DNA from 2 places in the Hoeflea sp. 108 genome. Region 2 is predicted to be linked to the other one. Evidence: predicted binding sites of a transcription regulator. Region 2 holds the regulator's gene; the other holds the start of a gene.
The links. The regulator PhoB, encoded in region 2, activates phosphate uptake and scavenging genes when phosphate is short. The targets are predictions, from matches to a motif close to TGTCATNNANCTGTCAT.

Region 1 (14,905 bases), on a different contig from region 2:
CGCCATGACCCTCGACGTCGAACTCGCGCAGCAGGCAATCGCCAGGCTGGCCGGACCACTCGGCCTATCGGTGGACGACGTCGCCCAGGCTATCATCGACGTTGCCGAGTCCAACATGATCAACGCACTGAAGCTGGTTACCGTCCAGCGCGGTCACGACCCACGCGATCTTGCTCTGGTCGTCAGTGGGGGCGCCGGGCCGATGTTGGCGGCTCGCCTCGGTCGCGAACTCAACGCCAAATCGATCATCATCCCACCGCATTCAGGCATCTTCTCGGCCTGGGGCATGCTGGCCGCGCATCCCCGCGCGGACATTCGCAAGACGTGGTTTTCGCCGCTCGTCGCCTCGTCACTCGACGAACTGGCCAAACTCTTCGCCGACATGGAAGGCGAAGCGCTGTCCTATTTCGACCGCGACAGCACGGACGGTGTCACCTTCAGCTACACCGTGGAAATGCGCTATCACGGACAGGAGCACAGCGTATCGACCCGGTTCACACCGTCGATGCAACTCGTCGATTTCGCCGAGGCTTTTCACACTGCTCACGAGACCGCCTATTCGTTCCGCCTGCCCGATGCACGCATCGAGGTGACGAACCTGCATCTTCAGGCCGAGATCGCCGGCAACGTCATCGACTGCCCGCCGATCGACAATGACGGCCGCACTGTCGCCAAGGCACGAAAAGGCGAACGCAAAGTCTATTTCGGCAACGATGGCGGCTGGAAATTGTGCGCTGTCTATGATCGTAACGGCCTGCCCTGCGGTGAGCGCCTGAGTGGCCCGCTGCTTGTCGAGGAGCCCACCACGACAACGCTCGTGCATGCAGGGCAAGTCCTGGAGGTCACCGACCGGGGCATCATGGTCATCACCGAAGAGGTCCGCTAGCCCATGGCCATCTCGATTGGAATTGACGACGTAACCAGGACCTTTGGCACGGTCAAAGCCCTGGAGCGCGTGGGTCTCAAGATCGAGGCCGGCGAATTCTTCACCTTACTCGGCTCGTCGGGTTCGGGAAAAAGCACGCTGCTGAAACTGATCGGGGGTTTTGATCGCCCCACCACCGGCCGTGTCTTGTTTGATGGGCAGGACGTCACCGACCTGCCGGCCAACCGCCGCCCTTCAAACACCGTCTTCCAGGACCTCGCTTTGTTCCCCCACATGACCGTGGGCGACAACGTCGCCTATGGGTTGAAGGTGAAGGGTGTGGCCGCCGCTGAACGCAAGAAGCGCGTAGACAGCACGCTTGCGCTGGTCGATCTGGCAGGATTTGCCCAGCGCAACGTCAATCTGCTCTCTGGCGGGCAACGGCAGCGGGTCGCTCTGGCACGCGCGCTCGTCATGGAGCCGGGCATCCTGCTTCTCGACGAACCCTTGACCGGGCTCGACGAAAGACTGCGCCAGCAGATGCGCGATGAATTCGGCAGGCTGCACCAGCGAACCGGTTCGACCTTCGTGCTGGTCACCCACAATCAGGACGAAGCGCTGAGCCTCAGCGACCGCATGGCGATCATGCACAAGGGCAGGCTCGAACAGGTGGGACGGCCGGCCGACTTCTTTGCCACTCCCGCCAATGATTTCGTCGCACGCTTCGTTGGCATGGAACGCGTCCTCAAGCCCGAAAGGCTCGAACGCAGCGGCGGCGACACTGTCGCCGTCATAGCCGGTGAGCGGCTGGTTCTGCCAGGCGCTCGCGACGTCGGGGAAATGGGACTCCTGGCGGTTCGTCCCGACCGCATTTCGCTCGCGAACGTGCATGCAGCGCCCGGTAGCTCACTTGCTGCGACCGTGGCTGGACGCCAGTTTCGCGGCCGGTTCTTCGACTTCTATCTGGAGCTTGGCGATGGCCAGAAGCTCGACGCCGAGATCCCGGTCGAGTTCGCCGAGGCCTGGCCCGAACCAGGCAATCCGGTACGACTCGAATTCGCCGGAGGCGCCTTGGTGCCCGTGCCCGCATCCTGAACTGCGGCGAACCGTGACACCTGATCATCCTGAGAAAATTTTCATAAAAAGAAGGGGTAACGCGATGACAAATAACATAAATTCTCTGAGCGACGCGATGTCGAGCAACATCAGCCGTCGTCAATTGCTCAAGACGCTCGGGGCCGGAGGCGCGGCATTGGCTGCCGGATCCGTGTTTCGGCCGATGTCGGCGCTGGCCGCGGGCGATCTGGCATTCTGGGCGACCGGCACGCTCGACGTCGGCGACGCCTGGTCGCGGGCAGCCGACGACGCGGGCCTGAACGTTGCCTTCACCGACAATGGCAACGACCCCGGCCCAGCCGTTGCGCGACTGGTCGCCGGCAACGCAAACGACCTCTTCGATATCGGTGGCCTGCAGGGCGGCGCCGAGAAGGAACTCGCAGTCCAGGGCGCGATCGTTCCTTGGGACCTGTCGAAGATCCCCAACTACGAAAACGTCTGGCAGTGGGCGAAAGACATCCCCTACCTGCATCATGACGGAAAGCAGTACGGCCTGCCGGCCGTCATCAACGCCGACTCGATCATCTATCGCCCCGACAAGCTCGGCAAGGTCGACAGCTACGGCGTCATCTTCGATCCGAAGCTGAAGGGCCAGGTGGCAATGGAAGACGCCTGGATCAACAGCGCCGTCTTTGCAGCCATGTACCTGAAAGAGACGGAGAACCAGAAGATCGGCAATCCGGGCAACTTGACCGCGGACGAGCTTGGCCTGGTGATGGAGTTCCTCATCAAGCACAAGAAGGATGGCCAGTTCCGCACCTTCTGGAGCGGCTGGGAGCAAGGCGTGCAGCTTGTCGGCGATGGCGAGGTGCTGGCCATGACGGGGTGGGAGCCCATCGTCTACGAAGGTCGCAAGCGCGGTCTGCAGGTCGAGTACGCAGCGCCCGTCGAAGGCTACGAAGGCTGGGGCAACAACTTGGTTCTGCTCAAGGGTGCGGTCGACCGCGGCCTTGGCGACGACGCCCACAAGTTCGCCAATTGGCTGCTCGACGGCTTCTATGGCTGCACGCTTGGCGAACAGCGGGGCTACGTCGTGCCGAGCGATCGCAATGTTGCTTACGCCGAGGCAAATGCGAGCCAGTTCGACCCGACAAAGGTCAAGGCACTGGCCGAGCACGTCAAGGCCAAGTTCAGCGGCAAGGTCGCCTGGCAGAACACGCGCCCGGACAATTTCCAGCTCTACGAAGAATGGTGGCAGAAGCTGCGTAACGCCTGATTGCGACCAACAGCGGCGGAGCGGTTCGCGCTCCCCCGCCTTTTTTCTGGAACCCAGATGAAATCGCCCGGCCTGCTACTCGCACTCCCCACCGCACTCGTCGTGCTGCTGCTGGGTTTCGTGCCTCTGATCGTCATCCTCGTCTGGAGTTTCTGGACCTGGGACCCCGCAACCTACTGGATCAGGCCGGAGTTCAGTCTGGCTGGTTATGAAGCGATACTCGAGGCCGGGCGCTGGAGCGTCATCGTCGGATCGCTGGGCAAGGCGTTCCTGACCGCCGCGATATGCGTCATCATCGGCTATCCCGCCGCGATGGCAGTGCATTTTCTGGCAAGCAGGCGCATGGCACTGCTGCTCATGGCGCTGTTCACCATCCCATTCTTCACCTCATACATGATCCGCGCCTTTTCCTGGCGGCTGGTGCTCGGCCGCAACGGCCTGATCAATGGCTGGCTGTTGGATCTCGGGATTGTCGACCAGCCGCTCGACTGGCTCCTGTTCTCCAATTTTGCCGTCAATGTCGGCCTCGTCGCCTCATACCTGCCATTCGTCATCTTTCCGCTGATCCTGTCGATGCAACGCGTCGAGCCATCGCTGCTCGCCGCCAGCCAGGATCTCGGCGCCGGCTTCTGGCGAACCTTCCGCTCTGTCCTGCTGCCACTCACCCAAGCCGGCATATTTGCCGGATTCCTCTTCGTCTTCGTCATGGCGGCAGGGTCGGCCACGGAAGTGCAGATGCTCGGCGGCGCTGCCGCATCGATGATCTCGGTGATGATCAACGACGTCATGCGGGTTGTGAACTTCCCGCTGGCCTTCGCGATCTCGACCCTGGTGCTGATCATCCTGTTCGGACTGATTTTCATCGGCAACCGACTGTTCAAGCTGACCAGCCTGTTCGAGGGGTTCACATGGTAGCCGGTTTCGAAAGCCGCCCGCTGAAGGCGGCCATCTGGCTGATGACAGCGATAGGGCTGGCGATCATCTATCTGCCGCCGCTCTATCTGGTGGCGGTGTCGTTCAATCCGGCGCTGCAGCCCGCCCTGCCGCCGCTGTCCGACATCAGCCTGACCTGGTATTTCGCGCTCGCCAAGGAACGCACCCTCATCAGTGCATTGCAGGAATCCCTCCTGGTCGCGACCATCACCGCGCTGGTGGCAACCGGTCTCGCGCTGTTGTCGGCCCTTGCCTACATGGACCTCGGCAAATGGCGCTCGCGCTGGTTCATGTTCGTGCTGTTGCCGATGTTCGTTCCAGGGATCATCCAGGGCCTGTCGCTTTCAGTCATATTCGGACGCATCGGACTGAAGCCGTTCTGGGGCACGGTTGCGGCGAGCCACCTGTTATGGGCGCTGCCATTCGCCTTCACCGTCATCCTCACAAGTATGGCAGCCGTCAGGCGTTCTTACCTGCTTGCCGCGTCCGACCTCGGCGCCTCCTGGTGGCGCCAGTTGGTCGACGTGACATTGCCACTGATCAAGCCGGGCCTGGTGGCCGCCTTCATCTTTTCATTCCTCCTGTCGCTGAACGAATTCGGCCGGGCCTTCTATCTGGTCGGGCGGCAGAACACGCTGCCATTGGCGATGTTCGGCAAGATGAACTCAGGCGCCTCGCCGACGATCTATGCCCTGTCGGGCTCGATCTTCCTGGCCTCGATATTGGCTGTGTCGTTCGTGCTGCTGGCAGCGCGAGCCAGGGATCGCAAACTGCGGTAGGGCACGGGTCGCCCGCCGCTTATCGACGCCGCCAGCACACCCGCACCGCCGGCTAGAAGCGCCATGTGCTGGACCTCGGCGGCAATGATCCGCTGATCATCCCCATCCACCTGTCCGACGACGCCCTCGCCAAGGCACCCGATCTCGCGATGGCCCGATCATGCGCGCCCCGGACAATGACGACGAGCTGATCTCGCCGTCCAACTCCACCGCCTTCGGCCTCTCCTCAGCTGTCTGCACCAACGATTTCCGCCGCATGCAGACATGCATCGCCGACCTGCAGGTCGGCACGGTGAATATCTGAGAAGTCCCGGGATATCGCATCGAGATGTCGCCATTTGGCGGGATCAAGGACTCGGGCAATGGCTACAAGGAAGGTGTCATCGAAGCGATGAAAAGCTTCACCAACGTCAAGACCTTCTCTTTGCTGCGGGCCTGAGCCTTGTCTTGAGCCGGCAAATCAGATGAGTGTGGATGAGGGAGCGCATGCGCTCCCTCATTTGCTTGGAGGGGAAATGCTGTTGCCTATTGCCCGGTCGCATTCGACCGGAACGCTGCCCATCCCGCCGCTTCCCCTGACGTCGCCGAAAGCCTGAACCATGTCCGGCTTCGCCCTTACCATCGTGCTGGTGGCAGCCTTCCTGCATGCGAGCTGGAATGCGGTCGTCAAGGCGGCAACTGACCGCGCCGTCGTCCTGGCGGCGGTGTCCGCCACCCATGCCACGCTTGGGCTTGTGCTGGTATTCTTCGCCACGCCGCCATCGCATGCGAGTTGGATCTACATCTTCCTGTCGACCGTCATTCACTACGGCTATTACGTCTTCCTGTTCCAATCCTACCGGCTGGGCGATCTTAGCCAGGTCTATCCCATCGCGCGTGGACTGGCTCCGGCGCTGGTGGCCTTCGGCGCCTATGTGATGATCGGCGAAACACTGCCGCCGCTCGGCTGGGCCGGGCTCGGTGCGATCACTTTCGGCATCGCCTTCCTTGCCTTCCAGCGCGGTGCGGCGCATGCCGATCCAAGGGCAGTCGGTGCCGCCGCGATCAACGGCGTGCTGATCGCTTCCTATTCGGTTATCGACGGCATCGGCGTGCGCCTCTCCGACAGCCCGTTCGGCTATATGGGTTGGTTGTTCCTGCTCGAATTCCCGGTGACGCTGTTCGTGCTGTTCCGCCGGCGCGGGAAGACCCACACCATCGATCTGCGCACGGTCGGGCTCGGCCTCATCGGCGGCCTGGGTGCCGTCTCGGCCTATGGTCTCGTCATCTACGCCAAGACCATAGCGCCTTTGGGCGCGGTCTCCGCCGTGCGTGAATCGAGCGTCATCATCGCCGCCCTCATCGGGCTGTTCATATTTGGCGAAAGACCCTGGCGGGCCCGCATTGTCTCGGCTGTCATCGTCGCCTGCGGGGTCATCGCGCTCGCCTTCTCCGGCTGAGTTCCAGATCTGCTATCTCATCTTTGTCGGGGATTTTGCGCTGCTGCACAAACAAGCGGCAGCCTTGTCACATGCCTGTCGCAACCCTGTGCATCACATAAGCTCAGCCTACCAGATCATAAAAAGAATAGATTTTACTTATTGACCCCTCGTTCCCACTATCGACCATGGACGAGGCACAAACGGGTACAAGCGCAACACGCGGCCCGGCAAGACCTCTCCCAATCAGAACGTGCCTAAGCGATTCAAATGGGAGCTCATTTCAATGAACCAGAAGAAATCCTTCGCGCTTGCCGCCCTCGCTACGATGCTAATGTCATCGGCGGCCTGGGCGGAGACGGAGCTTACGGTCTACACGGCGATCGAGGCTGAAGACCTCAAGCGTTATGCCGAGACGTTCAACCAGGACCACCCCGACATCAAGCTGAACTTCATCCGCGACTCCACCGGCGTCATTACCGCCAAGCTGCTCGCCGAGAAGGACAATCCGCAGGCCGACGTGGTCTGGGGTCTTGCCGCGACCTCGCTTCTGGTTCTCAAGTCCGAGGGCATGCTGGAGGCCTATGCGCCCAAGGGCGCCGACCAGCTGAAGCCCAATTTCGTCGACAGCGACAGCCCGCCGAGCTGGGTCGGCATGGATGCCTGGGCCGCCTCGATCTGCTTCAACACCGTCGAAGGCCAGAAGCTCGGCCTGACCGCGCCGAAAAGCTGGAAGGACCTCGCCAAGCCTGAATACAAGGGCCATGTGGTGATGCCGAACCCGGCGTCGTCGGGCACCGGATATCTCGACGTGTCGAGCTGGCTGCAGCTGTTCGGCGAGAAGGATGGCTGGGCCTATATGGACGGTCTGCACCAGAACGTCGCCGCCTACACCCATTCCGGCTCCAAGCCCTGCAAGATGGCAGCAGCCGGCGAAACGGTGATCGGCATCTCCTTCGAGTTCCGCGCCGCCAAGTCGAAGGCCGAAGGCGCGCCCATCGACATCATCATCCCCGAGGAAGGCATCGGCTGGGACATGGAAGCGTCGGCGATCGTCGCCGGAACGTCCAAGGAAGAAGCCGCGAAGACCCTGCTCGACTGGTCGGTCTCCAAGAAGGCCAACGAGATGTACAATGTCGGCTATGCGGTGGTCGCCATGCCCGGCGTCGCCAAGCCAGTGCCGCACCTGCCCGCCGACATTGAAGACAGGATGATCAAGAACGACTTCGAATGGGCAGCCAACCACCGCAACGCCATCCTCGAGGAATGGACCAAGCGCTACGACTCGAAGTCCGAGCCGAAGAGCTGATCTTTCGCCGCCTCGACAGACGGGCGCTGCCTTGTGCCGCGCCCGTATCCTTGCCCCCAAGCCGGATGGTTACGATGAGACACGAAACCCTCGCCGGGCAGCCGCGAATTCCGACTGAAGTGAGCGCCATGACCGCCGCCAGCCTGAAGCAGCCAGCCTATCTCAAGATCGCAAACGTCTGGAAAGCCTTCGGCGAATTCCATGCGCTGAAGGACATTTCGCTCGACATCAGCGAGGGCGAGTTCATCTGCTTCCTTGGCCCGTCGGGCTGCGGCAAGACAACGCTTTTGCGCGCCATCGCCGGCCTGGACCTGCAGACGCGCGGCTCGATCCATCAGGGCGGACGCGACGTCTCCACCCTGCCGCCGTCGCAGCGCGACTATGGCATCGTCTTCCAGTCCTATGCGCTGTTCCCCAACCTGACGATCGCCAAGAACATCGCCTTCGGCCTCGAAAACACCAAGCGCCCGCGCGCCGAGATCGAACAGCGGGTGGCCGAGTTGCTCAAGCTCGTCGGCCTTCCAGACCAGGGCAACAAATATCCGGCACAGCTTTCCGGCGGCCAGCAGCAGCGCATTGCGCTTGCCCGCGCCATTGCCATTTCGCCCGGCCTGCTTCTGCTCGACGAGCCGCTGTCGGCGCTCGACGCCAAAGTGCGCACGCATCTGCGCCACGAGATCAAGGAGCTGCAGCGCAAGCTCGGCGTCACCACCGTCATGGTCACCCATGACCAGGAAGAGGCGTTGTCGATGGCCGACCGCATCGTGGTGATGAACCACGGCGTCATCGAGCAGATCGGCACTCCGACCGAAATCTATCGCCATCCGGCGACGCTGTTCGTCGCCGACTTCATCGGCGAGGCCAACAAATTCGAGGCCGAGGCAGCCAGGGGCGCCGTCGGCTTCGGCGCTGCCACTTTCAGCTGCGCGCAGAACGGCTTCGACGACGGCGCGCCCGTCATCGCTGCGATCCGGCCCGAGGACGTCATTCCCCATGCCGCCGGCTCTCTCGCCAACGGTGCCGCCGCCAACGCGATCGACGTCACCATCAGCGAGATGGAGTTCCTGGGTTCGTTCTGGCGCACGCGGCTGCACGGTCATGCGCTCGGCAACGAAACGCTGATCGCCGACTTCTCCATCAACGCCGCGCGGCGCCTGTCGCTGGCGCAGGGTGGGGCGCTGACCGTCGAGCTACCGGCCGAGCGGCTGCTGATCTATCCCAGGGGCGCCTGACATGGCGATGGCAATCGACACCGCCCTGCCCGTCGGCCGCACGCTCAGGCTCAGGCTCGACAGCGACCAGCTGATCAAGCGCAGCCTGATGGTCTTGATCGCGCTCTATCTCGTGGTAGCGCTGGCAGCTCCGCTCGCCGTCATGCTGTCCAAGTCGTTTTCGACCTACAGCTTCGACCTCGCCAGGTTCGAGTTCCAGGTCAGCGACAAGGACGGCAATTGGGGCGAACCCATCACGGCTGCTGCGCTGAATGAGAAGCTCAACGCGGTGCCACTGGCCAAGCTCGCCACCAACTCGGACGGGCGCCTGCAGGCGACGAGCTTCTTTCCCGACTTCAGCTTCCGCAGCCCGGTGAAGTACAAGATCCGGGGCACCACATCGGATGCAACCTATCTAATCGGCCTCAAACCGCAGTCCGGAACGGAATGGCAGGAGCTCACCTCCAACGATTTCCGCCGCGTGATGCTGCGACCGTCGCGGGCGCTGGGGCTCGAAAACTATGCCGCCTACTTCTCGACGCCGACGCTGTTCCGCTCGATCGAAAACTCGGTTTTCATCGCGCTGGTCAGCACGATCATCACCGTTGGCCTTGCTTTCGGCTTCGCCTATGCGCTGAACCGCAGCTGCATGCGCTTCAAGGATGCGTTTAAGCTCGTCGCCATGGTGCCTATCCTGGTGCCGTCGCTCTTGCCCGGCATCGCGCTGATCTATCTGTTCGGCAATCAGGGCATGCTCAAGGACCTGTTGATGGGGGCCTCGATCTACGGCCCGCTCGGCATCGTCGTCGGCTCGATCTTCTTTGCCTTCCCGCATGCGATGATCATCATATCGACGGCCTTGGCCATCTCCGACCAGCGCCACTACGAAGCCGCCGCGTCGCTACGCGCCAGCCGTTGGCGCACCTTCTGGACGGTCACCATTCCCGGCGCGCGCTACGGCCTGATCTCGGCAGCTTTCGTCGTCTTCACCCTCGTCATCACCGATTTCGGCCTGCCCAAGGTCATCGGCGGCCAATACAATGTGCTGGCCGTCGACATCTACAAGCAGGTCATCGGCCAGCAGAATTTCGAGATGGGTGCGGTCGTCTCGGTCATCCTGCTCGTGCCGGCAATCGCCGCCTTCATCGTCGACCGCATGGTGACGAAGAAGCAGGTGGCGCTGCTGTCGGCGCGTTCGGTGCCCTATCAACCCAAGGCTAACAGTGGCTTCGACGCGCTGTGTCTCGCCTGGTGCTCGCTGATCGCCGTCTTCATCCTCGGCATCATGGCCACCAGCCAGTTCGCCGCACTGGTCAAGCTCTGGCCCTACGATCTCAGCCTCGGCTTCAAGCACTTCGCCTTCGATCGCATGGACGGCGGCGGCTGGGGTTCCTATTACAACTCGATCCGGTTGGCGGCGCTGACGGCAATCATCGGCACGGTCATCATCTTCGTCGGCGCCTACATGGTCGAAAAAACCGACGGATTCAGCAGCGGCCGCACGGCGTTCCAATTCCTAGCCATGCTGCCAATGGCCGTGCCGGGCATGGTGCTGGGCCTTGCCTACATCTTCTTCTTCAACGACCCCGCCAACCCGCTGCACGCGCTCTACGGCACCATGCACATCCTGGTCGTGTGCACGATCACCCACTTCTACACGGTGGGGCACCTGACCGCTCTGACAGCACTCAAGCAGATCGACCAGGAGTTCGAGCCGGTTGCGGCCTCGCTCAAGCAGCCCTTCTACAAGCTGTTTGCTCGCGTCACCGTGCCGGTCTGCCTGCCTGCCATCCTCGACATCTCGATCTACCTGTTCGTCAACGCCATGACGACGGTGTCGGCGGTGGTGTTCCTCTATTCGAAAGACACGATGCTGGCCTCGGTGGCGGTGCTCAACATGGACGACGCCGGTGACGTGGCCCCGGCCGCAGCCATGGCGATGATGATCTTCTACACCAACATCGCAGCCCGACTGATCCACCTGTTCCTGTCAAAGGTACTGATCAAGCGAACGCAGGCCTGGCGGGCGAGGTAGCTGCAGCTCGACAACACCCCACCCCTAGCCCCTCCCCACAAAGGGGAGGGAATCCGGTCTGCGCCATACTGGATGCGCAAACAACTCGGCAGCGAACTGCCCTTGCTGGATGGCTTCAATCTGTTTTTGGGAGACTGAGCGCGGCACGGTCCCAAAATCACCCTCTCGCTGATGGGGAGGGATTAGGGGTGGGGGTAGTCTCGCAACCAGCCGCCCTCAGCCCTTGACCCTATCCGGATGCGCCTTTGCAAACGCCTCGAGCGCCTCGCATCGCGCCGATATCTCCAGCACCCGCTTCAGGCCCGAAATGTCGACGTTCCAGCGCCGGGCGTTGTAGACCTGCGGCACAAGGCAGAAGTCTGCCATGCCTGGCACATCGCCGTGGCAGAACGTGCCAGTCGCCGGGTTGTCGAGCAGCCTTTCGAAGGCGGCCATGCCGTCGCCGATGAACTTCTGCATCCAGGCATCGCGCGCCGCCTCGGGGTCAGGCGCGAGCCGCATCAGTTCGGCGATCACACCGGTGTTGCAGACTGGGTGGATTTCCATGGCGATCGCATAGGCGAGCTGGCGCACGCGCTGGCGGCCGAGCGGATCGGACGGCAGGAAGCCGGCATGACGGGTTTCGTCGAGATATTCGATGATCGCCAGCGACTGGGTGAAGGCGTGGCCGTCGATGTCGAGCACCGGCACCAGCCCTTGCGGATTGCGTGCCAGATGCTCCGATGATTTCTGGCTCTTCGCCAGCAGGTCGACCGACACGGGCCGAAAATCCTGCCCCAGCATGTTGAGGGCGATGCGCACGCGATAACTCGCCGACGAACGCCAATAATCGAACAGGACGGTCTCGCTCATGATGGCTCACGCCTTCTCGTATTTCTCGACGGTCTGCTCGATGGCCCCGAAGATCGAGTGCCCCGAGCGGTCGTGCATCTCGATACGGACCTGGTCGCCGAACTTCAGGAACGGCGTCGTCGGCTGACCGTGCTGGATGGTCTCGATGGTCCGGATTTCGGCGATGCAGGAATAGCCCGCCCCACCCTCGGAAATCGCCTTGCCGGGGCCACCGTCAAGCTTGTTGGACACCGTGCCCGAGCCAATGATCGTGCCGGCGACCAGCGGTCGGGTCTTCGCCGCATGCGCGACGAGCGTTGCGAAATCGAAAGTCATGTCGACGCCGGCGTCGGCCCGTCCGAACGGCTGGCCGTTGAGCGAAACCAGCAGCGGCAGATGCAGCTTGCCCCCGTACCAGGCCTCGCCAAGCTCGTCGGGCGACACCGCAACGGGCGAGAATGCAGTCGAAGGTTTGGACTGGAAGAAGCCGAAACCCTTGGCGAGTTCGGCCGGAATCAGGCCGCGCAGCGACACGTCGTTGACCAGCAGGATCAGGCGGATGGCGGCATGAGCCTCGTCGCGGCTGGCGCCCATCGGCACGTCATCGACGATGACGGCCACCTCACCTTCGAGGTCGATGCCCCAGGCCTCGTCGGCCATGACGACAGGGTCGCGCGGGCCTAGGAACGAATCCGAGCCGCCCTGATACATCAAGGGATCGGTCCAGAAGCTCTCGGGCATCTCCGCGCCCCGCGCCTTCCGGACCAGCTCGACATGGTTCACATAGGCCGAGCCGTCGGCCCACTGATAGGCGCGCGGCAAGGGTGAGGCTGCATCGTGCTCATGGAAACGCATGGTCGGCTGTGAACCGGTTTCGATGCCCTCTGCGACATTGGCGAGGCGCGGGCCGACATGGGCCCAGTCGTCAAGCGCTGCCTGCAGCGTCCGAGCAATATGGCCGACCTCAGAGCACCGGGTCAGATCCCTGGAGACAACGACCAGGCGGCCATCGCGGGTGGAGTCCTTCAGCGTAGCGAGCTTCATTTACGTCCTCACTTGATGCTTCACTTGATACCGGGCGTGCCGTCGAACTTGCGCTCGAGCCCGTCCCAGCAATCGATGTAGTTGTCCTGCAGCGTCTCCAGTTCAGCGGCGAACTTCGTCAGTTGCTGGGGGAAACGCGTCTCGAACATGAAGGCCATGGTGTGATCGAGCTTGACCGGCTTGAGCTCGCCGTTCGAGGCCTTCTCGAAGCCCATCGCATCAGGTCCATGCGGCAGCATCATGTTGTGCAGGCTCATGCCGCCCGGCACGAACCCCTCTTCCTTGGCGTCATACTGGCCGTGGATCAGGCCCATGAACTCACTCATGATGTTGCGATGATACCAGGGCGGCCGGAAGCTGTGTTCAGCCACCAGCCAGCGCGGTGGGAAGATGACGAAGTCGACATTGGCCGTGCCTGCTTCTTCGGTCGGCGCCGTCAGCACCGTGAAGATCGACGGATCCGGATGATCGAACAGGATTGCGCCGACAGGCGAGAAGGTCCTGAGGTCATATTTGAACGGGGCATAGTTGCCGTGCCAGGCAACGACGTCGAGCGGCGAATGGCCGATCTCGGTGACATAAAACTTGCCGCACCATTTGACGTGCACGCGGCACGGCGTCTCCTTGTCTTCGTAGGCGGCAACCGGTGTCTTGAAATCGCGCGGGTTGGCCAGGCAATTCGCACCAATCGGCCCGCGATCCGGCAGCGTGAACTTGGCGCCGTAGTTTTCGCAGATATAGCCGCGATGGAAGGCAGCATCGCCCAAGCGCGAAACCTTGAACATCATGCCGCGCGGCACCAGGCAGATCTCCGACGGCTCGACGTCGATGACACCCATTTCGGTGAAGATGCGGATCGTGCCCACTTGCGGCACGATCATCAGCTCGCCGTCGGCGTTGAAGAAATAGTCGTCGACCATGTCATCGTTGAAGATGTAGGCATGCGCCGCCATACCGACCTGGGTCATCGCATCGCCCGCCGTCGTCATGGTGCGGATGCCCTCGATGAAACTGTTTTTCCCCGCGGGCTCCGGCAGTGGGTTCCAGCGCAGCTGGCCGAGCGGCAGCGAATGATCGTCGAGGCAAGGCGCGGTCTTCCATTGCGGGTAGCTGGCATTGGAGAAGCGCTTGGTGTGGCGCACGCTCGGGCGGATGCGGTAGAGCCAGGAGCGCTCGTTGGTGCCGCGCGGCGCGGTGAAGGGAGAGCCCGACAGCTGCTCGGCATAAAGGCCGTAATTGCACTTCTGCGGGCTGTTCTGGCCCTGCGGCAGCGCACCCGGCAGTGCTTCGGTCTCGAAGTCGTTGCCGAAGCCTGGCATGTATCCGGCGGCAGTCGCGAGCGAAGCTTGTTTGGCGGCTTTGTCCAGCATGTCTTGCACCTCCCTGGCGGACGTGAGAACGTCGAGATGGTTGCAAGTGTAACCATTGATTTTGTAACTATCAAAGGCTTCAAATGCCGGACGCGTTCGACCTGGAAAGTTTTCTGCCCTACCGGCTGAACCGGGCGGCCGAGTTGATCAGCCTGAGCTTTTCCAGGGAATACAAGCAGCGTTTCCAGATGACGCGACCCGAATGGCGCGCGCTCGCGGCGCTCGGCAGCGTCGGCCGCATGACCGCGACCGAGATCGGCGCCCATTCCAACATGCACAAGACCAAGGTCAGCCGTGCGGTGGCAGCGCTGGAGGAACGCCGCTGGCTGAAGCGCAGCGAGAACGAAACCGACCGCCGTGTCGAGCATCTGGAACTGACGGCTGCTGGTCTCAAGGCCTATCGCGAGATCGCCGACCTGGCCCACAGTTACCAAGCGACCCTTGAAAAGGCGCTCGGCGCGGGCGCCATCGAGCGCATCGAGGCGGGGCTGGCGGATGTCGAGCGGGCGCTGTTGGCAAGGCCAAAGCTGCAGCGATAGGCCGGGTAGGCTGTCACCCTTACAATCAGGACAGGGGTACAATCATCTCCACCCCGCCTCTGGTCTCTTTGGTGTCACGGCATGGCGACTGCGAGCACCAAAACCGTCCGGAACTCGCGCTCGGACCGGCACAGGACTGACCCAGACGCCGGCCAAGACATCTACGCCCCTACCCGATCGGCAGCGGCCCGAACTGCTTCAACGTCGTCAGCACGATCGCGGTCTTCACGTGCTGCACG
Region 2 (14,905 bases):
GCGTCGCCATCATCGGCTCGTTCTACATGATGGTGATCGTGCTGCTCCTGGCGCTGCCGATCGGCGTCGCCGCCTCGATCTACCTCGAAGAGTTTGCCAAGAAGAGCCGCTTCACCGACCTGATCGAGGTCAACATCAACAACCTCGCGGCCGTGCCGTCGATCGTCTTCGGTCTGCTCGGCCTGGCTGTCTTCGTCAATTTCCTCGGCCTGCCACGCTCGGCTTCCTTCGTCGGCGGCCTGGTGCTGACGCTGATGACACTGCCGACGATCATCATTGCGACGCGTGCGGCACTTGCCGCAGTGCCGCCGTCGATCCGCGCAGCGGCGCTCGGCCTCGGCGCGTCGAAGATGCAGATGGTGTTCCAGCACATCCTGCCGCTTGCCGCTCCCGGCATCCTGACCGGCACGATCATCGGACTGGCGCGTGCGCTCGGCGAGACGGCGCCGCTGCTGCTGATCGGCATGGTCGCCTTCGTTGCCGATTATCCGAAGACCCCCTTCGATCCGGCGACGGCGCTGCCGGTTCAGATCTACATGTGGGCGAACGAGGCCGAACGCGCCTTTGTCGAACGCATGTCGGGCGCCATCATCATCCTTTTGATCTTCCTCATGGCCATGAACATCGTCGCCATCGTCCTGCGCCGCCGTTTCGAGCGTCGCTGGTAGACGTGGACAAGGAGCACCCTGCTATGAACATCATGAGCGAGAAAACCCTCGAAGACGCGGTGACAGCCGAGATGAACAAACCGAACGAAATCATCAAGATGCGCGGCGACAAGGTGACCGTGCACTACGGCGAGAAGCAGGCGCTCTTCGGCGTGGACCTCGACGTCCGCCAGAACCAGGTGACGGCGCTGATCGGCCCGTCGGGCTGCGGCAAGTCGACCTTCCTGCGCTGCCTCAACCGCATGAACGACACGATCGACGCAGCCCGCGTCGGCGGCAAGATCACGCTCGACAGCGAGGACATCTACGATCCCAAGATCGACGTGGTCGAACTGCGTGCCCGCGTCGGCATGGTGTTCCAGAAGCCGAACCCGTTCCCGAAGTCGATCTACGAGAATGTCGCCTACGGCCCGCGCATCCATGGCCTCGCCAGGTCGAAGGCCGATCTCGACAAGATCGTCGAGCAGAGTTTGCACAAGGCGGCGCTTTGGAACGAGGTGAAGGATCGCCTGCACGAGCCGGGCACCGGTCTGTCGGGTGGCCAGCAGCAGCGCCTGTGCATTGCCCGCGCCATTGCGGTTTCGCCCGAGGTCATCCTGATGGACGAGCCATGTTCGGCACTCGATCCGATCGCCACCGCCAAGGTGGAGGAACTGATCGACGAATTGCGCGAGAACTACACCATCGTCATCGTCACCCACTCGATGCAGCAGGCGGCGCGCGTGTCGCAGCGGACGGCGATGTTCCACCTCGGCTACCTCGTTGAGGAGGGGCCGACGGACAAGATGTTCACCAATCCAGACGACAAGCGGACGCAGGACTACATCACCGGCCGCTTCGGCTGAGTGATCGTCGCGTACAGTAAGCAGACGAGGAAACGATCATGGGCGATCATACAGTCCGGTCCTTCGACGAAGAACTCAAGCATGTCGACCAGCTCATCCGCGACATGGGCGATCTCGCCGGTTCGATGGTCGCGGGCGCCATCCGGGCATTGCTGTCGTCCGACCAGGCGATGGCCCAGAACGTGATCGCCGACGACGCGATCATGGACGCCAAGCAGCGTGAGCTCGACAACGCAGCCATCACGCTGATCGCCAAGCGCCAGCCGATGGCGCAGGATCTGCGCGCCGTGGTCGGCGCCATCCGCATGGCTGGCGATCTCGAGCGCATCGGCGATCTTGCCAAGAACATAGCCAAGCGCGTCGGCGCCGTCGGCCAGATGCCGACGCCGCGCAACCTGGCGCACTCGATCGATGCCATGTCGCAGCTGGTGCTGGGACAGGTGCGTGGCGTGGTCGACCTCTATGTGGCGCGTCAGCCGGAAGGCCTGAAAGGCCTGCGCATCGACGACCAGAAGATCGACATCCAGTACAATGCCGTGTTCCGCGAACTCCTGACCTACATGATGGAAGATCCGCGCAACATCACGGCCTGCACCCATCTGCTGTTCTGCGCCAAGAACCTCGAACGCATCGGCGACCATGTGACCAATATCGCCGAGAACGCCTATTTCGTGGTGACCGGCGAGCAGCTTCCGCTCAATCGGCCCAAGGTCGACGAAACCACGACGGTTTCGAACTGAGAACTTCCGCACCGCATGCGTTTGGCGCGGGGGCGCTGCATAGGTTAAACCAGCGCATGGTCCTGATCGGGCCGTGCGCAAGGACAAGGTACAGGCGATGATCGCTCCAAAGGTCATGGTCGTTGAAGACGAAGAGCCGCTGGGCGTGCTGCTTCGCTACAATCTCGAATCCGAAGGCTATCAGGTCGAGGTCGTCACCCGTGGCGACGAGGCCGAAATCCGTCTGCAGGAAAACGTTCCCGACCTGCTGGTGCTCGACTGGATGGTGCCCGCATTGTCCGGCATCGAGCTGTGCCGCAGGCTGAGGATGCGCCCGGAGACCGAGCGGCTGCCGATCATCATGCTGACGGCACGCGGCGAGGAAAGCGACCGGGTGCGCGGGTTGTCGACCGGTGCCGACGACTATCTGGTGAAGCCGTTCTCGACGCCTGAGTTCATGGCGCGGGTGAAGGCTCTGCTGCGCAGGGCCAAGCCCGAGGTGCTGTCGTCCATCCTCAAGGTCGGCGACATCCTGCTCGACCGCGAGTCGCACCGGGTCTACCGCAAGAAGAGCGAGATCAAGCTCGGGCCGACAGAGTTCCGCCTGCTCGAGTTCATGATGCGGCATCCGGGCCGCGTGTTCTCGCGCAGCCAGTTGCTCGACAATGTCTGGGGCGAGACGATCTATATCGACGAACGCACCGTGGACGTGCATGTCGGGCGCCTGCGCAAGGCGGTCAACAACGGCCGCATGCCCGACGTGATCCGCACCATCCGCGGTGCCGGCTACGCCATCCGCGAGGATTAGGCGCCCGGCCGGCGAGACAGTTAAATTTGGCTCGCCGGCTTATCGAACATGATCAGACGTTCGCGCAGCGGGCGGTCAGCGCCATCCGCCATATGGCAACCGCCCGTGATACGGCGTATTGCGGCAATGGCCGTATGGGCCGCGCCAATAGCCCGGAGGGCACCCGTAAGCGTGACGTGCACGGTGTACGACACGCCCATAGCGGCATCCGCCATATGGCCCTCGCCAGCCTCCCGCCCCGCAGCCCTGGGCAATGGGAATGACCATTGCCGAATCTCCCGCGACAAGCGGCATGGGGTTCGGGGTGGCTGATGCTGAAAACGATGAGGCACACAAAAGGCCTACGCCGGCCAGGATGTTACGCAGCAGACTGGTCATCGCAACGTCTCCGAAACGGACGACACGTCGGTTCCAGGGTTGGTTCCGCCTCTTTGCCAGGCTGGGCCTTTCAAGGGCGGTCGCGGACTGTCGTCTAGCACGGCAGTATGGTCGCGGCGATCGTCTTAATTGCGACGGCCGAAATCAAATGTCCTTGAGCGGAATGTCTGCCTCGGCCCGCCGCGGCACCGAGCCCGCCGCAAAGACTTCCTCGTCGACATAGAGCAGGGCGCGCATGGTGCAGCCTTCGCGGATCAGGGGGACCTCGTTCGGCTCGGTGTCGAAAGAGATCGCCTTGGAGTGCGTGCCGCCGGCCGTCTTGGCGATGGCCGAGCGCACATACGGCTCCATGATGTCGAAGGCGGTGGCGCCGACACCGACGAAGGCGAGGGGGGCGGGGTCGAACAGCGCGAACATCGAGCCGAGGCCGAAACCGATTGCCTCGCCCGCCTTGCGGAAGGCCTCGCGCTCGGGGCCGTCATGGTCGCGCGCGGCGTCGGCGAGCGCCTTGATGTCCTCGTCGGAGAGGTCGGCCAGCGGCTCGGCGTTTTCGTCGCCGAGCCGGGCGTTGCGCCAGATCGCATAATTGCCGGCATAGGCCTCGATGCAGCCGCGGCGGCCGCAGCGGCACAACGCTCCGTCGGGGCGGTGGACCATATGGCCGAACTCGGCGCCCGACGATTGCGTGCCGGTGAACAACTCGCCCTTGATGACCAGGCCCATGCCAATGCCGTGGGAAAGCAGGATGGCGATAAAGTCGTCGCGATAGCGCGCCGGGTCGCGCCAGTGCAGGGCCTCGGCGATCATGTTGCAGTCGTTTTCGACGGTCACCGTCACACCGAATTCGCGCTCGAGCCTGTCGGCGAACTGGATGTCGTCATGTGGGGTAATCGGCGACCACAGGAGCTTGCGGGCGCCGGCATCCGTGGTGCCCTGGATGGCCAGCGCGATGCGCAGTACTGACGCTTGCGGGCGCCCGCTGCGCGCGATGACCTGACGCACGATGGCGACGCATTCGTCGACCAGCGCCTTGGCGGGCAGTCGCTGGGTGACCAGCCGTCGGGTCTCCTCGACGATCTGGTTGCCGGCATAGTCGATGACCGAAGCCGACAGGTGGTTGAGCGACAGGACGACGGCAACAACCGAGGCGGCGTCGGCTTCGAGCGCCAGGCCCACCTGGGGCCGGCCGCGCTTCATCGGCGACTGTTCGCCACCCTTGGCCTCGGCAAGGATGCCTTCGGCTATGAGGTCGGAGGATATGGTCGAGATGGTCGAGTGGCTGAGCCCGGTGACGGCCGCGATCTCGGTGCGCGAGGGCTGGCTTGCTCGCCGGACTGCCGATATAACCATGGCGCGGTTGCGCCGTCTCAGATCGTCGTGACGTATGCCGACCGACATGTGTGCGTCTTCCTCCCGGTGGAACGCTGCCTTTCTTAAGGGGCAGTCGCCAGCGCATTCTTATCCTGCCAGAGCCGGCGCAAATTGTCTTTATTTATTTCGGCGCTCGAAAAAATTAGCAAGGCATGGTGAAACCATGTTGACAGCCGACAATGGCTGAGTCACTATTTTTTCGAGGCTCGAAAAAATGAGCTTCTCCAAGGGCTACCGCAGAAGCGCGCCCGTTGGGCGCAGGGAGGAAACTATGAGGAAATTTACAACCGCCATTCTGGCGGGTGTCGCCATGTCGATGTCGCTTGCGGCAGTCGCCGAGGCGAAGGACAAGGTTATCGGCGTTTCGTGGTCGAACTTCCAGGAAGAGCGCTGGAAGACCGACGAAGCTGCCATGAAGGCGGCCATCGAGGCCGCCGGCGACAAGTACATCTCGGCTGATGCCCAGTCGTCGCCGGCCAAGCAGCTCACCGACGTCGAAAGCCTGATCTCGCAGGGCGCCAACGCCCTGATCATCCTGGCGCAGGACGCTTCGGCCATCGGCCCGGCCGTCGACAAGGCGGTCGCCGAGGGTATCCCTGTCGTCGGCTACGATCGCCTGATCGAGAACAAGGACGCCTTCTACCTGACCTTCGACAACAAGGAAGTCGGTCGCCTGCAGGCCAAGGGCGTGTTCGCCGCCAAGCCTGAAGGCAACTACGTCTTCATCAAGGGCAGCGGTGCCGATCCGAACGCCGACTTCCTGTTCGCCGGCCAGATGGAAGTGCTGAAGGAAGCCATCGACGGCGGCAAGATCAAGAATGTCGGCGAGGCCTATACCGACGGCTGGCTGCCGGCCAATGCCCAGAAGAATATGGAGCAGTTCCTGACCGCCAACGACAACAAGGTCGACGCGGTGGTGGCATCGAACGACGGCACCGCCGGCGGCGCGATCGCAGCCCTCCAGGCACAGGGTCTTGCCGGCTCGGTGCCGGTCTCGGGCCAGGACGGCGATCATGCCGCTCTCAACCGCATCGCACTCGGCACCCAGACCGTGTCGGTGTGGAAGGATGCGCGCGAACTCGGCAAGAACGCGGCTGAAATCGCCTCGCAGCTTGCCGACGGCAAGAAGATGGAAGAGGTTGCCAACGTCACCAAGTTCAAGACGCCCGGCGGCCTCGAGCTGAACTCGGTGTTCCTGACGCCGGTTGCGATCACCAAGGACAACCTCAACGTCGTCATCGATGCCGGCTGGGTTGGCAAGGACGTCGTTTGCCAGGGCGTGGCCGCCGGTTCGGTCGCTGCCTGCAACTAACACCTATCAGACCTGTTCGGTCGAACGCCGCGGCCCCGATGGAGCCGCGGCGTTTTTCAAAAAGCGCCCGCTTCATGACATGGCGGATTGCCCCTATCATGCGCACACCGGCTGCCGCGGAGACGGCCACCCGGTTGGGAGGTAGCAATGACAGACACGACTTCCAACGCGCCGGCTGACCGCGCGCGAACGACCGAGCTCAGCCTGGTCGGACGCTTTCTCAAAGCGACTGAGATCGACACCCGCATGCTCGGCATGATCGGCGCGCTGCTGCTGATCTGGGTGGGGCTGCAGGTGATTTCGAGCCTGCGCCTGGGCGTCAATCCGTTCGATTTCGACAGCCGCACCTTCCTCACCTTCCGCAACCTGTGGAACCTGTCGGTTCAGGCTTCCGCTGTGGCCATCATGGCCACCGGCATGGTTCTGGTCATCGTCATGCGCAACATCGACCTGTCGGTCGGCTCGGCCGAAGGCCTGATCGGCATGGTGATGGGCTTCGCCCAGGTGCATTTCCTGGTAAAGGCCGTCGGTCTCGAACTCGGCAATCCGTGGATCTGGGCGCTCGCGCTCCTCATCGGCATCGCGCTCGGCCTTGTGATCGGCGCGCTCCAGGGGTTCGTCATCGCCTATATGGAGGTTCCCGCCTTCATCGTGACGCTGGGCGGACTGCTGATCTGGCGCGGCGCTGCCTGGTGGGTCACGTCAGGCCAGACGATCGCTCCGCTCGATGCGAACTTCCAGCTCATGGGCGGCGGTCCGCAGGGGGCCATCGGCGCGACGTGGAGCTGGATCATCGGCCTTGTCGCGTGCCTTGCCGTGATCCTCGCGCTGATGAACGGCCGCCAGCAACGCAAGCGTTTCAAGTTCCCGTTACGACCGCTCTGGGCCGAGGCATTTCTCGGCGCCGTCACCTGCGGCGTGATCATGGGCGCGGTGTGGATTGCCAATTCTTATCCCTGGCCCGTCGGGATCGTGCGCAAATATGCCGAGACCAACGGCATCGCCATCCCCGAAGGCGGGCTGTTCATCGCCCATGGCATTGCCATTCCCGTGCTGATCGCGGTGGCGGTGGGCATCATCATGACCTTTGTCACCAATCGCACCCGCTTCGGCCGCTATGTCTTTGCCATCGGCGGCAATCCTGAAGCTGCCAATCTTGCCGGTATCAACACGCGCTGGATCACCATGAAGGTGTTCATGATCATGGGCGTCCTGGCTGCAATCAGCGCCGCGGTCTCCAGCGCCCGCCTGAACTCGGCGACCAATTCGCTGGGCACGCTGGATGAGCTCCTGGTGATCGCTGCGGCTGTCATCGGCGGCACCTCGCTGGCCGGCGGTTCCGGCACGGTTGCAGGTGCCATGCTGGGCGCGCTGCTGATGCAGTCGCTGCAGTCGGGCATGGTGCTGCTCAACATCGACTCGCCGCTGCAGAACATCGTCGTCGGCATGGTGCTGGTCGTGGCCGTGTGGCTCGACACGCTCTATCGCAAGCGCGTCTAACGAAATCGGGAACCAAGATCATGGAACAGACCCGTATCCCGCTCGTCGACCTCAAGAACATCTCCATCGCCTTCGGCGGCATCCGCGCCGTCGACGATGCCTCGGTCGATCTTTATCCCGGCGAGGTGGTTGCTCTTCTCGGCCACAATGGCGCCGGCAAGTCGACGCTGATCAAGATCCTGTCGGGCGCCTACAAGCGCGACGGCGGCGCGATCTTCGTCAATGGCGAGGAGGCACAGATCGCCAATCCGCGCGACGCCAAGAAATACGGCATCGAGACGATCTACCAGACGCTGGCGCTGGCCGACAATGTTGACGCCGCCGCCAACCTTTTCCTCGGTCGCGAGATCATGACCGCCTACGGCACGCTCGACGACGTCGCCATGGAGGCCGAGGCGCGCAAGGTGATGGGCCGGCTCAACCCACGCTTCCAGCGTTTCAAGGAGCCGGTGAGCAAGCTGTCGGGCGGCCAGCGCCAGTCGGTGGCGATCGCACGCGCCATCCTGTTCAACGCGCGCATCCTGATCATGGACGAGCCGACGGCGGCACTGGGGCCCCAGGAGACGGCGCAGGTCGGCGAACTGGTCAAGCAGCTGAAGGCCGAGGGGATCGGCATCTTCCTGATCAGCCATGACATCCATGATGTGTTCGATCTCGCCGACCGCGTCTGCGTGATGAAGAACGGCCAGGTGGTGGGTACCGCCCGCACTCAGGACGTAACCAAGGACGAGGTACTCGGCATGATCATCCTCGGCAAATGCCCGCCCGGTGCCGTGCCTGGGCCGGGGGCGATGCAGATCGCCGCCTGACCGCTGTCGCCTGCCGGCTCACTGCCCTAAACAAGGATCGCGAAAAGCCGTTTCGACTTTTCGCGATCATGCTTTAATGATCGGGCATTGAGACGAGCCGGCCAGAATTGAGAAAGTACTTTCCCAGCCTGATCTTTGTCGGCGTCGCGCTCGTCAGCCTGACGATGGCGGCGCTTGTCTATCTCGCAACGGTCGAGGCGGCGCGGATCAAGTTCCAGTCAATTGCCGACGACGCGCTCAACCGTATCGAGGGCCGGGTGGAATTCGATATCGCCCTGCTCAGGGCGACCCAGGCCATGTTCGCAGCCCAGAAGGGCGAGCTGTCGCGCGACCAGTTCCGTGCCTATTTCAGCTCGCTCGACGTTTCCCGGAATTTCACTGGCCTCAGGGGGATTGGTTTCCTGCGCTTCATCGAGCGCGGCCATGAGGCCGACATCGCGCGCGAACTGAAGGAAGGTTACGGCATCGACCGCATGCCATTTCCCGACACCGACCTGGAGTGGCGGGCGCCTGTCGTGCTGTTCGAGCCGATGAGCAAGACTGGCCTGGACGCCATGGGCCTGGACATGGCTGCCGATCCGCTGCGGCGGCCGGCCATCGAGGCGGCGATGGCCGCCAATGGCGAACCGCGGGCAACGGGGCGCGTCCTGCTCGGCCAGGACGAGGCGACGCGGCAGCCCGGAATACTCGTGTTCTCCAGAGTGGCGCGGCAGGACGGCGATGGCTCGGCGCCGGCCGGCTTCCTCTACGTTGCCTTCCGCACGGCCGAACTGTTCCAGACCGCGCTCGGCCGGGGGCCGCTGCTGCCGGTTGCGGCCGAGGTCTTCGACGGCACCAAGGGCGACGACGCGCTGTTGTTCCGCTCGGAAGCGCCGCCGGATACCAATTTCAGCGACGACTTCCTGGTGACGCGCGAGACGACGGTTGCCGGGCGCAAATGGGTGATCAATTTCCGGCCAAGCTCGGCCTTCGAGCCGCCGTCGCCGAGGTCGGGGCCGCTGATGCTCGGCCTGTTCGGCCTGGTTCTCGCCGGTTCGATCGCGCTGGTGGCGCGTTACCAGCAACGTGCCTACGAGGCTGCGGCGCAACTGCACGAAACGACCGAAAAGAGCCTGCTCGAAAAGGACCTGATGCTTCAGGAGATGAAGCACCGCATCAAGAATTCGATCGCGCGCGTGCTGGCCATGGCGCGGCAGACGGCGGCGCGGGCCAAGGACGTCGACGAATTCTCGTCGTCGTTTTCGGCGCGGCTGCAGGCTATGGCCGCCTCCCAGGACATGCTGACGCGTTCGCGCTGGCAGCGGGCTAATCTCGGCGAGTTGCTGCGCATCGAGCTCGGTCAGGTGTTTGGCAAGGAATTGCCCGAAGACATGATGAAGGGTCCGCCGGTGGAACTGGACGAGACCACCACCCAGGCGCTGGGACTGACCTTCCACGAGCTTGCCACCAATGCGCTGAAATATGGCGAGGCGGCCAATTCGATGGATGTGCTCAAGGTCGAGTGGGCGCTGAAACCCCAAGGCAAGGAAACGCGGCTTGTGCTGAAATGGGCCGAACGCAACGGCAAGGGCGTCGTGCAGCCGGAAAAGACCGGTTTCGGCACGAGGCTCATCGACATGAACATCACGCGCGAGCTTGACGGCCGTATCGAGCGGCATTTCGGCGACGACGGGCTGAGGGTCGAGATCGACATCCCCTACCGCCATTAGCGCATCGAAAGACGGACACCGATCTCCGACGCGCAGATTCAGCCAGTGGAGCAAAAGAAAACCCGGCGTCGACAGGGTCGACGCCGGGATTTGCCGTGGGCTGGCTGCTTAGCGGCAGCGCGCCGTATAGATCTGGCCGCGGCTGTTGCGGTATTCGCAGTAGCCGTTGCGCAGGTTGCGCACCAGCAGGCCGGACGCAGCGCCCACTGCCGTGCCGATGACAGCGCCACGGCCGCCGCCGATGAGCGCGCCCGCCACTGCGCCGACGCCGGCGCCAGTGGCTACGTCACGTTCAGTGGTCGTGCAGCCGGAAATCGCAACGACAGCTGCAAGAGCCAAAATCACTTTCTTCATGTGGTCAGTCCTCTCACTTTGACATCGTCCCCGTCAGACACTTAGCGCATCGTCAGGAAAATCGGAATCGTTTTTCATGGGCCAGGTGCATGGATTCAATATGTTAGTGGGTCCTTTCTGAGTGCATGCCAGAGGTTGCGCGGTCAGTGGGCATGGGCTGACGCATCCGGCGTTCCTGATGCCGTGATGACTTCCGAGACCGAAAGCTTCGCTTCAAGTGTCCCGCTGGGCAGCACTTTCCAGGTCAGCTGGTCGTAGTCGTCCTCAAGCGCGGGATCGACCTCCAGGCATTTGGCGAAGAGGCGTGGATGCTTGGGCGCAAGCGTCCTGATCGCCTGCGGCAACTCGGCCTGGCAATCCTCGAACACTTCGAACAGCGGGGTAGGGGCTGGAATCTCGCGACACCCGGAAAGGTCGGGGGAGCAGGAGACGACCAGAAGAAGGGCGGCGATGTGTTCCATGACAGACACCTCCGCCAAGAAACGATGTGGTCCGCGGAAAAGTTCCTCGCCGCCTCTACATCAATCGGTTGAATATAAGCGGCTCTGTCGTGGACGCTGACAAGGCGAACTCAGTCCATTGCAAAATTGGCCTTTGGCATCGCGAGTCGATACTGAAGGCGGTCAGTTCCGATCTGCAGTTCGGCCTGTCCGTCGAGTGCGGCGGGCACGACACGCTCGAGGGCGACGCTGCCAAAACGCTTCTTGCCGATGGCCTTGTCGCCGTTCGGCTCGATCGCCTCTATCCAGCTGAGAGTGATGTTCTCGTTGCCATCGCCGCCCGACGTGTCGACGCAGACCTCGACATAGCCATCGGCGCGGGACAGGGCGCCGTAGCTGACCGAATTGACGGCCAGTTCGTGCATGGCAAGGCCGACATGCAGCGCGGCATTGGGATTGAGATAGGGGTCTTCGCCGGAAAAGCGGATGGTGCGGTCGGTATCGATGCTGTAGCGCCCGACCTGGCCGACCACGAGTTCGCGGAAGCCGGCGCCGCGCCAGTTGGACGATGTGACCAGATCCTGCGAGGCGGCGATGGACTGCAGCCGGCCGCGGAAGCGCACCAGGAAACCGTCGATCGAGCCGGAGTAGTGGCCGGTCTGGCTGGCGATGCTCTGGATGATGGCAAGAAGGTTCTTCGAGCGGTGGCTGACCTCGCGCAGCAACGCCTTCAGAGTCTGCTCTCGCCGCTTCTGCTCGGTCGTCTCGACGACTGTCACGACCAAGCCCTGGACCTGGCCGTGTTCGGAGGTGTCGGGGTCGATCCAGACATCAAACCAGCGCATACCGGAGCTATTGTCGGCGACGCTTATCTCAAGCCCACCCGACACGCCTGTGGCGATGACGTTCTTCTTGGCCGCGTCGAGGCGGTCGGCCTGCTGTTGCGGCAGCAACCCGCCTGCGCCCGTCGTTTCCTTGACCGCTTCGGCCCAGGGCGGCTGCAGATTGTGCGACCAGACCGTGCGCAGCTTGCGATCCTGATAGAGAACAGCGATGCCGGCATTGCGGGAAACATGGAGGAGAGCCGCGTCCATTCGCGGTGCTTGACCCGGGGAAGAGGGGGAGGTTTGGGCCATGCGACAAGAGCCTGCCTTGCTCCGCTCGACAAAGGTTCCGGACTGTCCAAAAGACCATCGCGGCGCATGTTTTGGCGCACCTGATGCTCCCGGACTTGCCCTTTCAAATGGGACCGCCGGGCAACGCTTCTTTTTTGAGCGCTACCCGGCGGCGCTGGCTTCCGGCTGAGGGGGCCGGCTTCCAGACTCGGGTACTTTCTTCATTTTGCCAGCGTGGTCACGCACGCCTGAACAGGCCTGCGATGAGCGAAATGACAAGGAACGCCAGGAAGATGAAGAATAGTATCTGCGCGATGCCAGCGGATGTTCCGGCGATACCACCGAAGCCGAGGGCGCCGGCAATGATCGCGACAACCAGGAATACAAGCGCCCAGTAAAGCATGATCTATCTCCTTCATTTGACGTATAAAAAACGTGCCGCCCAAAGGATGGTTCCCCGAGGCGGCGCTAAAAAAGCCTATGCAGCAGCCTTGGCCTGCCTGTCAAAGAACAACGCCTGACTTATCAGCGCCTTGACCATTTCCGGGTTGAACGGCTTGGTGACGAGGAAGGCGGGCTCTGGGCGTTCGCCGGTCAACAGGCGCTCGGGGAAGGCGGTGATGAAGATCACCGGCAGGGGTGCGGACGAGAGGATCTCGTTGACGGCGTCGATGCCGGAGCTGCCATCGGCGAGCTGGATGTCGGCCAGCACCATCTTGGGGCTGGTGCGCTTGAACAGGGCCGCAGCCTCCGCATGCGTGCGTGCCGTGCCAACGACGCGATGCCCAAGGCTCTCCACCATCTCCTCTATGTCCATGGCGATCAGCGGCTCGTCCTCGATGATGAGGATGTCGGTCGCGACCTGGCGCGAGATCTCGTTGGACGCCTCCTGCAGCAGGGTGGCGAATTCGTCCTCGTCGGTGTCGAGAATCTCCGCGCCTTCAGCATCGTTGAAGCCTTCGACGGCTACCAGCAGGAAGGCCTGGCGCGGACGGGCGGAGAGTGCCGACAGGTTGGCCGCAGCACGTTGCTCCCAGGCGGGGCCGGTCGCCTCGCCCTGCGGGACACGAATGGCGACCGAAGTGAACAGCCTCGCGAAAACCTTGTAGAGGGCAATGCGGTCGGAGGAAGCCTTGGGGAAGACGTCGACGTCGGCGATGATTGCTTCGAGCATTGCGGCCACCAAGGCGTCGCCGCTCACCTGGGAACCGGAGACGGCGCGCGAAAACCTGCGCAGATAGGGCAGGTGCGGCGCAATTCTGGTGGATAGGGTCATGATTGGACGTCTCCCTCAAATGACGTTGTTGACCGGACTGCAGAACGCCATCAACGTTCCGCATGTTTAAAAGTTCCTTTCCATGGAACCTATCCGCATTTGCGGAGTTCTGTGCAAAATTCGCGTGATCGGGGACGACTGTTGGGTACCCTTGTCAAAACGAGGAACCAAACGGTGCAACAAGGCAAAGCAGGAATATGACAGGGCAGAGCAGTGGCGCAGGCAGCGCCAAGCCGACCCGCCAGGGTGACGGCGAACTTGGGGCAAGTTCCGAAATCGGTCGAAAGCTCAAGCAATACTACGATGACCTCGTGTCCGATGAGGTGCCGGATCGTTTTGCCCAGCTGCTGGCGCAGCTGGAACAGGCTGAACCCGCACAGCAGAAGGACTGACGACGCATGGCAGCATCCCTTGGTTTCAAGGCCGACCTGCTCGCGGCGATTCCTGGCCTGCGCGCTTTCGCCATGTCGCTGTCGCAGAACGCCGACCGCGCCGACGATCTTGTCCAGGAAACGCTGGTCAAGGCGTGGGACAAGCAGGCCAGCTTCCAGCCGGGCACCAATCTCAAGGCCTGGCTGTTCACCATCCTGCGCAACGAGTTCTACTCGCAGATGCGCAAGCGCGGACGCGAGGTGCAAGACAGCGATGGGCTGTTGACCGCGCGCCTTGCCGTGCACCCGAGCCAGCCTGGAACGCTCGACCTCGACGATTTCCGCAAGGCGCTGGAGCAGCTTCCTGAGGATCAGCGCGAGGCGATCATCCTGATCGGCGCGTCGGGCTTCTCCTATGAGGAAGCCGCCGAGATCTGCGGCTGTGCCGTGGGCACGATCAAGAGCCGCGTCAGCCGTGCCCGCAACCGGCTGCAGGAAATACTCGGCATTTCGGGTGAGGCGGATTACGGCCCCGACGCAATCGCAGCGCAGGTGATGGGTTCAACCGTCGGCTGAGCGGTGCCTTCTTTCAAGACTGGCCGCGATGGCGTTGACGAGGTCGTCACCGGCATAAGGCTTGCTGACCAGCACCACGCCGGGGAACTGGCCGAGCAGACCCTCAAGGTCGTCATATCCCGAAGCGAAGATGAACGGCACTCGCCGTGCACGCAGTTCGCGGGCGAAGTCCAGCGTCGGCTCGCCGTCGAGCATGACGTCGATGACTGCCGCGTCGTAGCCCGCCGCTATGGAAGCTGCCTCGTGCAGATTGCCCGCGATGACGATCTCGTGGGCGCCGTTGTCAAGGCAAAGCTGCTCGACATCGAAAGCGATCAGCGCCTCATCTTCGAGAACCAGAATACGCAGTCCGGAAAGTGGCGAAGCCAAATCGCATCTCCATAGGCAGGACCGCGAAGATGGCTGTTCTCAGACGGACTGTCATTTAAAAAAGACATGACCGGTTAACGGCCCCGCCGCCTGCCTGTCGCCGGAACTTTCAAGGTCTCCGCCGCGTTGCGGCTTGCACGCATCGAGGGGTACAAATGACCGACACATCTTCCGCGACCGAAGCACGGCAACAGGTTGCCTGCAAAAACTGCCCGCTGCGGCAATTGTCGGTGTTCCGGCCTTTCGAGGAACCGGAACTGGAATTCGTCAGCCATTTCAAACGAG

Region 1: B015_RS0127365 (putative 2-aminoethylphosphonate ABC transporter substrate-binding protein) is a predicted target of PhoB. The motif match lies at 6,414-6,430, and genes of this name have one in related genera.

What each region holds. Positions count from the first base shown of each region.
Region 1 is NZ_KB890025.1:293,073-307,977, reverse strand. It holds gene B015_RS0127405 (hydantoinase/oxoprolinase family protein) at 1-886, shown strand, start outside; gene B015_RS0127400 (ABC transporter ATP-binding protein) at 890-1,960, shown strand; gene B015_RS0127395 (extracellular solute-binding protein) at 2,058-3,197, shown strand; gene B015_RS0127390 (ABC transporter permease) at 3,255-4,112, shown strand; gene B015_RS0127385 (ABC transporter permease) at 4,106-4,909, shown strand; partial or broken gene B015_RS32815 (aldehyde dehydrogenase family protein) at 5,064-5,348, shown strand; gene B015_RS0127370 (DMT family transporter) at 5,509-6,348, shown strand; gene B015_RS0127365 (putative 2-aminoethylphosphonate ABC transporter substrate-binding protein) at 6,614-7,636, shown strand; gene B015_RS0127360 (putative 2-aminoethylphosphonate ABC transporter ATP-binding protein) at 7,711-8,868, shown strand; gene B015_RS0127355 (putative 2-aminoethylphosphonate ABC transporter permease subunit) at 8,870-10,882, shown strand; gene maiA (maleylacetoacetate isomerase) at 11,099-11,734, opposite strand; gene B015_RS0127345 (fumarylacetoacetate hydrolase family protein) at 11,741-12,757, opposite strand; gene hmgA (homogentisate 1,2-dioxygenase) at 12,778-14,127, opposite strand; gene B015_RS0127335 (MarR family winged helix-turn-helix transcriptional regulator) at 14,211-14,666, shown strand; gene B015_RS0127330 (Lrp/AsnC family transcriptional regulator) at 14,836-14,905, opposite strand, start outside.
Region 2 is NZ_KB890024.1:4,368,990-4,383,894, reverse strand. It holds gene pstA (phosphate ABC transporter permease PstA) at 1-668, shown strand, start outside; gene pstB (phosphate ABC transporter ATP-binding protein PstB) at 692-1,513, shown strand; gene phoU (phosphate signaling complex protein PhoU) at 1,552-2,253, shown strand; gene phoB (phosphate regulon transcriptional regulator PhoB) at 2,351-3,040, shown strand; gene B015_RS0121705 (ROK family protein) at 3,563-4,816, opposite strand; gene xylF (D-xylose ABC transporter substrate-binding protein) at 5,061-6,101, shown strand; gene B015_RS0121695 (sugar ABC transporter permease) at 6,249-7,601, shown strand; gene B015_RS0121690 (ATP-binding cassette domain-containing protein) at 7,622-8,410, shown strand; gene B015_RS0121685 (CHASE domain-containing protein) at 8,518-10,119, shown strand; gene B015_RS0121680 (YMGG-like glycine zipper-containing protein) at 10,228-10,473, opposite strand; gene B015_RS0121675 (hypothetical protein) at 10,617-10,934, opposite strand; gene B015_RS0121670 (HWE histidine kinase domain-containing protein) at 11,045-12,007, opposite strand; gene B015_RS32735 (DUF1328 domain-containing protein) at 12,267-12,431, opposite strand; gene B015_RS0121660 (response regulator) at 12,507-13,304, opposite strand; gene B015_RS0121655 (NepR family anti-sigma factor) at 13,502-13,696, shown strand; gene B015_RS0121650 (RNA polymerase sigma factor) at 13,703-14,251, shown strand; gene B015_RS0121645 (response regulator) at 14,237-14,620, opposite strand; gene B015_RS0121640 (Crp/Fnr family transcriptional regulator) at 14,776-14,905, shown strand, end outside.